2 regions of the Devosia sp. genome follow, and region 1 is predicted to be linked to the other one. Evidence: predicted binding sites of a transcription regulator. Region 1 holds the regulator's gene; the other holds the start of a gene.
The links. Region 1 encodes PhoB, which activates phosphate uptake and scavenging genes when phosphate is short. Its sites were predicted from a motif close to TGTCATNNANCTGTCAT; they were not measured.

Region 1 (5,141 bases):
CCGGCACTCCGCCAGGCGGCGCTGGGCATGGGCGCCTCGCGCACGCAGATGGTGTTTCACCACGTGCTGCCGGTGACCTTCCCCTCCATCCTGACCGCGACCATTATCGGCGTGGCCCAGGCGCTGGGCGAAACTGCGCCGCTCCTGCTGATCGGCATGAATGCCTTCGTCGCAGCCGTACCGGCGACGCCGATCGATCAGGCTACGGCCTTGCCGGTGCAGATCTATCTCTGGCAGGGCAACGAGAACCGCAATTTCTTCGAGCCCCGGACCTCTGCCGCGATCATGGTGCTGCTCGCCTTCATGATCACGCTCAATGCCGTCGCAATATTCCTGCGCTCGCGCCTCGAAAAGCGCGCTTAAGGAGATCGAGAAAAATGGATATCCTTGCCCAATCGGCCAACAAGCCGGCCACACGGACCCCGAGCGCCGACATGAACCCGCTAGACGTTCTCGCCCACCCGATCCGCCTGACCGCCCGCGACGTCACCGTCCACTATGGGACCAAGCAGGCGCTGCATGGTGTGTCCATCGACATTCCGGACCGCGCCGTCACCGCCTTCATCGGCCCCTCGGGCTGCGGCAAATCGACTTTCCTGCGCTGCATCAACCGCATGAATGACACGATCGAAGGCGCCCGCGTCGGCGGCCGGATCGAACTCGACGGCGAGGACATCTATGACCCCAAGCTCGACGTCGTCGAGTTGCGCGCCCGCGTCGGCATGGTGTTCCAGAAGCCGAACCCCTTCCCCAAATCGATCTACGACAATGTCGCCTATGGCCCGCGCATCCATGGCCTGGCGCGCAACAAGACCGATCTCGACGAGATCGTGGTGTCCTCCCTGCGCAAGGCCGGCCTTTTCGAGGAGGTCAAGGATCGCCTCAATGAACCGGGAACGGGCCTCTCCGGCGGCCAGCAGCAGCGCCTGTGCATTGCCCGCGCCATTGCCGTGGGGCCCGAAGTGATCCTGATGGACGAGCCCTGTTCAGCTCTCGACCCCATCGCCACCGCCATCATCGAAGAGTTGATCGACGAGCTGCGGGCCAATTACACCATCGTCATCGTCACCCACTCGATGCAGCAGGCCGCCCGCGTCAGCCAGAAGACCGCCTTCTTCCACCTGGGCAACCTGATCGAGCAGGGCGAAACCGAAGACATCTTCACCAATCCGGTGAACAAGCAGACCCAGGACTATATCATGGGCCGCATCGGCTGATCGGGAGAGGAAATCAAATGCCCAATACCGGCACCGACCACATCGTCACCTCCTATAACGAGGAACTCCTGTCCCTCGCCCAATCCATTGCGGAAATGGGCGGGCAGGTAGAGGTAGCCATCGAAAATGGCACCCGCGCCTTGCTGAAACTCGATCGCGAACTGGCCGATGTCACCATCATCGCCGATCAGCGCATCGACGACATGCAGCGCAAGATCGACGACATGGCCGTATCCATGATCGCCCGGCGCCAGCCAATGGCCTCGGACCTGCGGGCGATCATCACCGCCATTCACGTTGCCAACGATCTCGAACGCATCGGCGACATGGCCAAGCAACTGGCGCGCCGCTCGCTCAAGCTCGAAGGCATCAACCTGCAGCCCACATTCTACAACGGCGTCAAGAACATGACGGCGCTGGTCCTGCGCCAGGTCAAGGACGCGCTCGACGCCTATGGCAATCGCGAAGCCGATGCGTCGGTGGAGGTGTGCAATCGCGACGATGAAGTCGATGCGATGCACACCTCGCTGTTCCGCGAATTGCTGACCTACATGCTGGAAGACCCGCGCAACATCACCACCTGCACGCACCTGCTGTTCTGCGCCAAGAACCTGGAACGCATCGGCGACCACGCCACCAATATCGCCGAGCGCGCCTATTACCTGGCCACCGGCAAGCAGCTCACGGCCGATGTCCAGCAATTGCAACGGACGCAGATCAAGGCCTGACCTACAGGCCCGGCACACCAGTAGACCTCATCCTGAGCCTGTCGAAGGACGAGGTCGTGCCAATAAACTATCGATTGCTCGACCTCGTGGTTCGACAGGCTCACCATGAGGTCTTCGAGCCAGCGGTGAATTGCGCTCAAAGGGAGCACGTCCATATGCCCGCGACTATTCTTGTTGTCGAAGACGAAGGCGATATCGCCCTGCTGTTGCGCTACAACCTGGAAGCGGAAGGCTTCCGGGTGGTCACCGCCGAAACCGGCGACGAAGCCCAGCACGCCATCGCCGAAAAGCTGCCCGACCTGATCCTGCTCGATTGGATGCTGCCCGAAATTTCTGGCATCGAACTCTGCCGGCGCCTGCGAGCCCGCGAGGAAACCAGCCGTGTGCCGATCATCATGTTGACGGCGCGCGGCGAGGAAGAGGAGCGGGTGCGCGGCCTGACCACCGGCGCAGATGACTATGTCGTCAAGCCGTTCTCGGTGCCGGAACTGCTGGCCCGCATCAATTCACTATTGCGCCGCGCCAACCCCAACCTGGTCACGGCCGCCCTGAAGGTCGGCGATCTGGAGCTAGACCGGACCACCCACCGGGTGCGCCGCGCCAATCGCGACGTGCACCTGGGCCCCACCGAATATCGCTTGCTCGAATATCTCATGCGCCACCCCGGCCGCGTCTATTCGCGCGAGCAGTTGCTCGACGGGGTCTGGGGCAATGACGTTTATGTCGATGAGCGGACTGTGGACGTCCATATCGGCCGGTTGCGCCGCGCCATCAATCGCGGCCGCGAATCCGACCCCATCCGCACCGTTCGCGGCGCCGGCTACGCCTTTGACGAGCGCTTCGCGGCGACGGCCTGAGGCCGCGGCGACCGGGCCACGCGAGTGTCCTAGACTCCAAGTGCCTCGCGTGATGCCAGAGCCAGGGCAACTACGAGATCATCGGGGATAGGCTTTGCCGGTGAGAAGGTGACCCCGGTCTTGCTGGCCTTGAGCCCGGCTGCGGCGATTGCCTCGGCCTGGGCGGCAATCGCCCCCTTGTCGACATAGAGGCCGCATTGCTTGCTGAATGCACCGTAGCCGGCAATCATCGACTTGCCGGAGGCGAACCCCGGCATGTTGTATTGCATGACCTCTTCCGCGTCGGGCAACGTCTTGGCCAGAAGGATCCTGAGCTGCGCGAGCATCGGACGAAGCGCCTCCGATGCGGCAGCAATGTAGGCGTCGTGGTCGGCTGGTCCGGTCATGCTGCACTATCGGCCATTGCACAGATCGAGGCAACCAGAGGCGCATGCGTCCTGAACCTTTTCCGATGGTCCAAGGCCATACACGCTGCTACCACAAGGCGCCGAAACGTGGAGAACCGGCATGGCCCAATTTGCTCATGGAATGATGCAATCCCTCGGTGGCCTTGCCGGCCACGAGCGCCTCGACGACGAAACGGTGTGCCTGAGCTATGTCCCTGCCTGACGATACCGCTGACCAGACTGAAACCCTCCTCACCGGCGGTCAGGTCAATCACGTGGTCCGCATCGGCGATACGGTGCGCCGTGCCACCGGACGCGATATGTCGCGCCAGCACGCGCTCTTTGCGCATCTGGCTGCCAAGGGATTTGCCGCGACACCGCGATTTCTCGGACACGACGAAAAGGGCCGGGAAATCCTGAGCTTCGTGCCCGGTGAAGTCCTGTTCGAGAAGGACGACTTCTCGGACACCCAACTGATTGCCGCCGCCCGGCTCCTGCGCGCCTATCACGACGCCACCGTGGATTTTCCGCCCGTTCAAGAGGCCTGCGGCGAGGTCATGTGCCACAATGACTGGACACCGGCCAACACCACCTTTGTCGACGATCTGCCCGCGGGCATGATCGATTTCGACACGGCCATGCCGGGAACGCGGCTGTGGGACCTCACCTATTCCACATGGATGTGGCTGGGTCTCAACGAGCCGGTCTGGACTGCCGAAGACCAGCGGCGGCGTCTCGTCCTGTTCGTCAGTGCCTATGGCCACCCCACCTGCACCCCGCATCTGGTTGCCGCCTGCCTGCCGTCGCGCCAGGCCGGCCGCATTCATGTGGCGCGTCAGAAAGGCATGCATGCCGCCGTCACCTGGGCCGAAAATGCCATGGCCTGGACGCTGGACAACATCACCGAACACTTTCAACCATCCGGCCTCACCTGACCGCTTGCAGCCGCCAGATCGCCGCGATACGATGATCGCGGAAAAGCTTTTCCGATCTCCGTCATGGCACGCCCGTCCTCCCAAGGCTCCGGCGCCATACATTTCGGAAAAGCTTTTCCCAGTCTAGCGAGCACCCCGTGACCGACACCTTGAACCGCACCACTCTCCGCGACGTCGCCCGCAAGGCGGGCGTGAGCCTCGGCACGGCGTCCAAGGCGCTCAACAAGTCTGGCACTCTGCGGGCGGAAACCCGCGAAAAAGTCCTTGTGGCAGCGCGCGAGCTCGGTTTCCGGCCCAATGACCTGGCCCAGGCCCTGCATCGCGGGCAGAGTTATACGGTTGGCCTGATCTCCAATGACAGCTTCGGCCGCTTCACCATGCCGATCATGGAAGGGCTTGAGCGCGTGCTGCATGAAGAGGGCATTGCCCTGTTCATGTGCAATGCCACCGACGACCCGGCGCGCGAACAGCGCCATATCGACCAGTTGCTCGGCAAGCGGGTCGATGGCCTGGTCTTCACCGGCCGCCGCGCCGACCGCCGCGCCGCGCCGGGCGTTGCCCTGGGCGGTGTCCCGGCTCTCTATGTTTTCGCGCAGAGCGATGCGCCGGGCGCCGCCTGTCTGCTGCCGGATGACGAAGGCGGTGCCCGCCTTGCCGTCGCCCATCTGCTCAACACGGGACGGAAGCGTCTCGCCCATGTTTCGGGCCCCGAGGATTTCGAGGCCGTGCGGCTGCGTCGCGCCGGCTTCGAAGCCGCCCTGGCCGAAGTGCATATGCCTGTCCATCCGGACATGATTCTGCACGGCGCCTGGTCCGAGGCCTGGGGCCGCGCGGCCGCACGGGACCTTCTTAACCGAGCTGAACCGCCCGACGCGATCTTTGCCGGAAACGACCAGATCGCCCGTGGCATCCTCGACACGCTGCATGACCGGGGCCTGTCGGTTCCCGGCGAAATCGCGGTCATCGGCTTTGACAACTGGACAATCATGGCCGAGGCCGCGCGTCCCGCGCTGACGAG
Region 2 (5,141 bases), 470 kb from region 1:
GCCGTGCTGCAGAAGGCGGAGAACTAGGTGCCCGAAGTCAATGTCGAGATCAATGGCCGCAAGTATCGCATGGCCTGCGAAGAGGGTCAGCAGGGCCACCTGATCGGTCTGGCAGAGCGCTTCAATGCCCAGGTCGAGGGCCTCAAGGGTGCCGTCGGGGAAATCGGCGACAATCGCCTCACCGTCATGGCCGGCATAGCCGTGCTCGACGATCTGGCCGAGGCCGAACGGCGCATCAAGGCGCTGGAGGCCCAGGTGACGGACCTGACCCAGGCTGGCCAGGACATTGCCCAGGAGCTCGAGGCCACCGAGGGCCGCTTCGCGCGCAAGCTCACCGAGGCCGCCAAGGCGCTCGAGGGCGTGGCCGACAGCCTCGATCAGGCCGCGCCCATCGCCAAGGGCTGAGCCGCCGCCTCCTGGCGACGGCTCCGGTTTTCAGACCTCAGACAGCGATCTTGCCGCCGCCCTGCTTGGTGATGACCACCACCGAGGGACGGGTCGGCATGGCGTCGTCGAAGTCGGGCCAGCGGGTGGAGAGGTCCTCATAATAGGAGACGCGGCCAAAGCCTTCCCAGTCGTCCCCGCCATCGGCCGGGTGCTGCACGGCGACGAAGGCGGTTTCGTCATCGGGCGTGAACAGCGGGCCGCACATTTCCGCCCCAACCGGCACGCGGAAGAACAGTTTTGAGGTCGCGCGCGCGTCGCCTTCGGTATCGACCGCCCAGAGGCCGTCGGTGCGGCCGGTCGCCGAGGGATTGTTGCCGTCGGTCGAAACCCAGAGGCGCCCCATCGAGTCCACCGCGCAATTGTCCGGCATGCCGAACCAGCCGTTCTCGGTGGTCGCGCTCGAGAAGGTGGCGCCGACTTCGGCAATGGCCGGGTCGCCGCATTTGAGCAGCACTTCCCAGGTGCCGGTGGTCGCGGCGAAATCACCATCGGCCTCGGCGATCTCGATGATGTGGCCGAAGGCGTTTTCGGCCGTGGGATTGGCGGCGTCCACCTGCTCGGCCGTGCGGCGGGTATTGTTGGTCAGCATGACATAGACCTTGCCGTTGACGCCGTTGGGCTGGATGTCTTCGGGGCGGTCCATCTTGGTGGCGCCGAGCAGGTCGGCGGCGCGGCGGGTTTCGATGACGATGTCGGCCTGCGAGGCAAAGCCGTTCGCTTCGGTCAGTGGCCCTTCGCCATGGGTCAGCGGCAGCCATTGGATGGTGCCGTCCTCGGCAAAGCGGGCGACATAGAGCGTGCCCTCGTCGAGCAGGTCCAGGTTGGCAGCGCGGTCGTCGGGATTGTAGGTGCCGGCAGTCACGAACTTATAGACATAGTCGAAGCGCTCGTCGTCGCCGAGATAGAAGACCACGCGGCCATCCTTGTTGAGGATGGATTCGGCGCCTTCATGCTTGAAGCGGCCAAGGGCGGTGCGCTTCTTGGGCACCGAATTGGGGTCCATCACGTCGACCTCGACGATATAGCCGAAGCGGTTGGCCTCGTTGGGCTCCTTGGAGACGTCGAACCGATCGTAGAAATTGGCCCATTCGTAGGAGCCCTCCGGCAGGCCGAGGCGGTCGTAATTGGCGGCTTCGGGGTGATCGGCCGGCAGCTCGCCGCCGAAATAGCCGTGAATATTCTCCTCGGCCATGATGTAGGTGCCCCAGGGTGTCACGCCGCCGGCGCAATTGTTGATGGTGCCGAACACCTTGGTGCCGGAGGGGTCGGCATTGGTCTTGAGCCGGTCATGGCCGGCTGCGGGGCCGGAAATGGCCATCTCGGTGTTGACGGTGATGCGGCGGTTGAGCGCGCCATCGCGCACCACCTGCCACTTGCCATCCACCTTCTTGATCTCGACCACCGTGCCGCCATGGGCGGACATTTCGACATCCACCTGTTCCTTGCTGAGCGGGCTCAGCGTCAGGGCGCCTTCCACCAGGGTGACGAGGCCCGGGAACATCAGGTGCGGATTGGTGTATTCGTGGTTGACCACGAGCAGGCCATGCTCGGACGACCCTTCGAGCGGGATATAGCCGACATAGTCATTGTTGTAGCCGAACTGGCGATCCTGGGCCGCGGCTGTCTGGGCCGTGGGGTCGAATTCGGGCGCGTCGGGGAACAGGCCGTCGCCCCAGCGCAGCAGCACATCGGCATCATAGCCTTCGGCGACGTGGTGGGTCTCGTCGATGCCTGCTTCCACTTCGGTGAACGAAAAGGCCGAGCCCTCGCTGGCTTCGGCGGGGCGGGCGGTCAGCAGCGCCAAGGGGCTGACGGTGGCGGCGATGGCCGAAACGGCCAGCGAGCCCTTGAGGAAACCGCGGCGGGAAAAGCGTGCGCTGATCAATTCACCCATGGTGGGGTTGGACGTCATGTTGCGCGGCTCGGCATCGGCAGCTTCGAGCTGGGACGTCTTGAACAGGCGGGATTGGTCGGTCATCCGAATTGCTCCTTCAACAGCAATAGGTGCGCTCCGGCACCTGAGGCGGCTCTCGCTTAGGAACTGGCGATGACAGTGCGATGACGGCGCGGGCGGAAAATGTGTGCAGGCCGGAGCGGCCCGCTTTGCCGGCCACTGGTGGCCGGCGAGCGGCGATCGCCGCAAAGAGTGATGCAGTGCCGGTGAAAAGCGCGACAACTGGCTTTGCACCGGCGGCGGCAAACGCCTATATCTTGCGCGCTGCCCGGCGCGTGCGGATAATCACATCCCCGGGGCCTTAATCGATCCTAAGGGAGCTGTCCCTGACCGGGCCCGTGGGCTTGGACATACGGCGCCCACCTACGTGAGTAGGTTCCCGGGATCGACTTTCCCACGGCCAGGGCGGCACCGAATCATCTTTGGGCAAGAGGGCGCATGGCGGATCCGCAGATCGAAGAGACCAAGGCAGCCCTGCGCAAGCAGGCCCATGACACCCGCGCTGCGCTGTCCCAGCAAGACCGGGCCGAGGCTTCGCGGCAGGTCGCGAACCTGTTCTTCGAGGACATTGCCTTTGCGCCCGACGACGTCATTGCCGGTTATTGGCGCATCCGCGACGAGCTGGATTGCCAGCCGATCCTGGTGCGGTTGATGGATAGCGGGCAGCGTGTGGTGCTGCCAGTGGTCCAGGGTGATGAAGAGCCGCTCGACCTGCGGGTCTGGGAAGCCGACCAGCCTCTCTATGAAGCCGGGTTCGGCACCCTGGCGCCGTCGGATCTGGCGCCGCGCGCCGTGCCCGATATCGTGCTCATGCCCCTGTTGGGCTTTGACAGCGAGGGGACGCGGCTCGGCTATGGCGGGGGCTATTATGACCGGACCCTGGCGAGCCTCGACAAGAAGCCCTTGCTGGTCGGTCTGGCCTTTGCGGCGCAGGAATTGCCGTTCATCCCGCGGGAAGACCATGACGTGCCGCTCGACGCGGTGGTGACAGAAACGGGTGTCCGCTTCTTCGGTCGCGCCGAATGAGGCTATTGTTTCTGGGTGACGTGGTCGGCCGGTCCGGCCGCGATGGCGTCAGCGAGCACCTGCCGGGGCTGGTTGCGCGCTATGGCTTTGATTTCGTCGTGGTCAATGGCGAGAATGCCAGCCATGGCAAGGGTCTGATCGAAAGCCATTTCCGGGCCCTGAAGGATGCCGGGGCCGACATCATTACCCTGGGTGACCACGCTTTCGACCAGCGCGAGGCATTGAGCTATATCGAGCGCGAGCCGACGCTGATCCGGCCGATCAACTATGCGCCCGGCACGCCCGGGCGCGGCGCCATGCTCACCGAGGGCCGGAACGGCCATCGTGTGTTGGTGGTCAATGCCCTCGGCCGGGTTTTCATGCCGCCGATCGATGATCCCTTCCGGGCGGTGGAGGCGGCCGTCGACAGTGCGCCCCTGGGCGATGTCGCTGATGCCATCATCGTCGATTTTCACACCGAGGCCACCTCGGAAATCCAGGCCATGGGGCACTTCCTCGATGGGCGGGTGAGCCTTGTCGTGGGCACGCACACCCATATCCCCACGGCCGACCACAGGGTGCTGCGGGGCGGCACCGCCTTCATGGCCGATGCCGGCATGTGCGGGGATTTCGACAGCATTATCGGCACCGAAACCGAAGAGCCGCTGAACCGGTTCCTGACAGGCATTCCCAATGGCCGGTTCACGCCCGCCGAAGGTGAGGCAACGCTGTGCGGCGTGGTGGTGGAAACCGACCCGCGCAGTGGCCTGGCCCGTTTCGTCGCGCCGCTGCGCGTCGGCGGCGTTCTGGCCGAGACCCTGCCGGATTTTCCACCGCTCTAAGCGCAGGCGACATTTCCCCTTGCCGTTGGCGCCGATCTGGGATCGGATCGGGGTGTTGCGCCTGGGGCGCAGGTTGTGGGTCGATGATGCGGAGAAGAGCCCCGGACGCGGCATGACGTGCCGATCCATCGTTCACGCATGAAGGAATGGGGCCATGCTCGATCCGATCATCAATTTCCTCAACGATATCTTCTGGGGCTATGTCCTCATCTACGGCCTGTTGGCGGTGGGCCTGTTCTTCACCGTCCGGCTGGGCTTCATCCAGTTTCTGCATTTTGGCGAAATGTTCCGCTCCGTCCTTGGCTCCAAGGCCAATGACAGTGCCGGCATCACCCCGTTTCAGGCCCTGTGTACCAGTCTCGCCTCGCGCGTGGGCACGGGAAATCTCGCCGGGGTGGCGGTGGCGCTCTATCTGGGCGGGCCAGGGGCGATCTTCTGGATGTGGATGGTGGCACTGGTCGGCATGGCCACGGCCTATTCCGAATCCACACTGGCCCAGCTCTACAAGACCAAGAACGAGAACGGCGAATATCGCGGCGGTCCGGCTTTCTACATCGCCAAGGGCCTCGGCGCGCCCTGGGCCGGCGCGATATTCTCGGTCTGCCTGATCCTGGCCTTCGGGCTGGTGTTCAACGCGGTGCAGGCCAATTCCATCGCCGATGCCATGCAGGGCGCCTTCGGGGTCGAGAAAATCTGGGTCGGCGTGGCGCTGGCGGCCCTGACCGCCGTGGTGATCTTCGGCGGTATCCGCCAGATCGCGCGAGTGGCCGAGATCATCGTGCCGTTCATGGCGGTCATCTATCTGCTCGTGGCGCTCTATGTGGTCTTCACCCATATCGGGGAAGTGCCCGGCATGCTCGGCCACATCGTGCAGTCGGCTTTCGGCCTCGATG

Region 2: a site for PhoB is predicted at 2,495-2,511, ahead of KIT02_RS09070 (PhoX family phosphatase). Genes of this name have one in related genera too.

Annotation. Positions count from the first base shown of each region.
Region 1 is NZ_CP075529.1:1,389,935-1,395,075, forward strand. Features, by position in the region: gene pstA (phosphate ABC transporter permease PstA) at 1-363, shown strand, start outside; gene pstB (phosphate ABC transporter ATP-binding protein PstB) at 435-1,217, shown strand; gene phoU (phosphate signaling complex protein PhoU) at 1,235-1,945, shown strand; gene phoB (phosphate regulon transcriptional regulator PhoB) at 2,101-2,802, shown strand; gene KIT02_RS06810 (iron chaperone) at 2,832-3,188, opposite strand; gene KIT02_RS06815 (phosphotransferase) at 3,398-4,123, shown strand; gene KIT02_RS06820 (LacI family DNA-binding transcriptional regulator) at 4,261-5,141, shown strand, end outside.
Region 2 is NZ_CP075529.1:1,862,529-1,867,669, reverse strand. Features, by position in the region: gene KIT02_RS09080 (DUF4164 family protein) at 1-27, shown strand, start outside; gene zapA (cell division protein ZapA) at 28-405, shown strand; gene KIT02_RS09070 (PhoX family phosphatase) at 443-2,425, opposite strand; RNA gene ssrS (6S RNA) at 2,660-2,817, shown strand; gene KIT02_RS09060 (5-formyltetrahydrofolate cyclo-ligase) at 2,840-3,427, shown strand; gene KIT02_RS09055 (TIGR00282 family metallophosphoesterase) at 3,424-4,248, shown strand; gene KIT02_RS09050 (sodium:alanine symporter family protein) at 4,403-5,141, shown strand, end outside.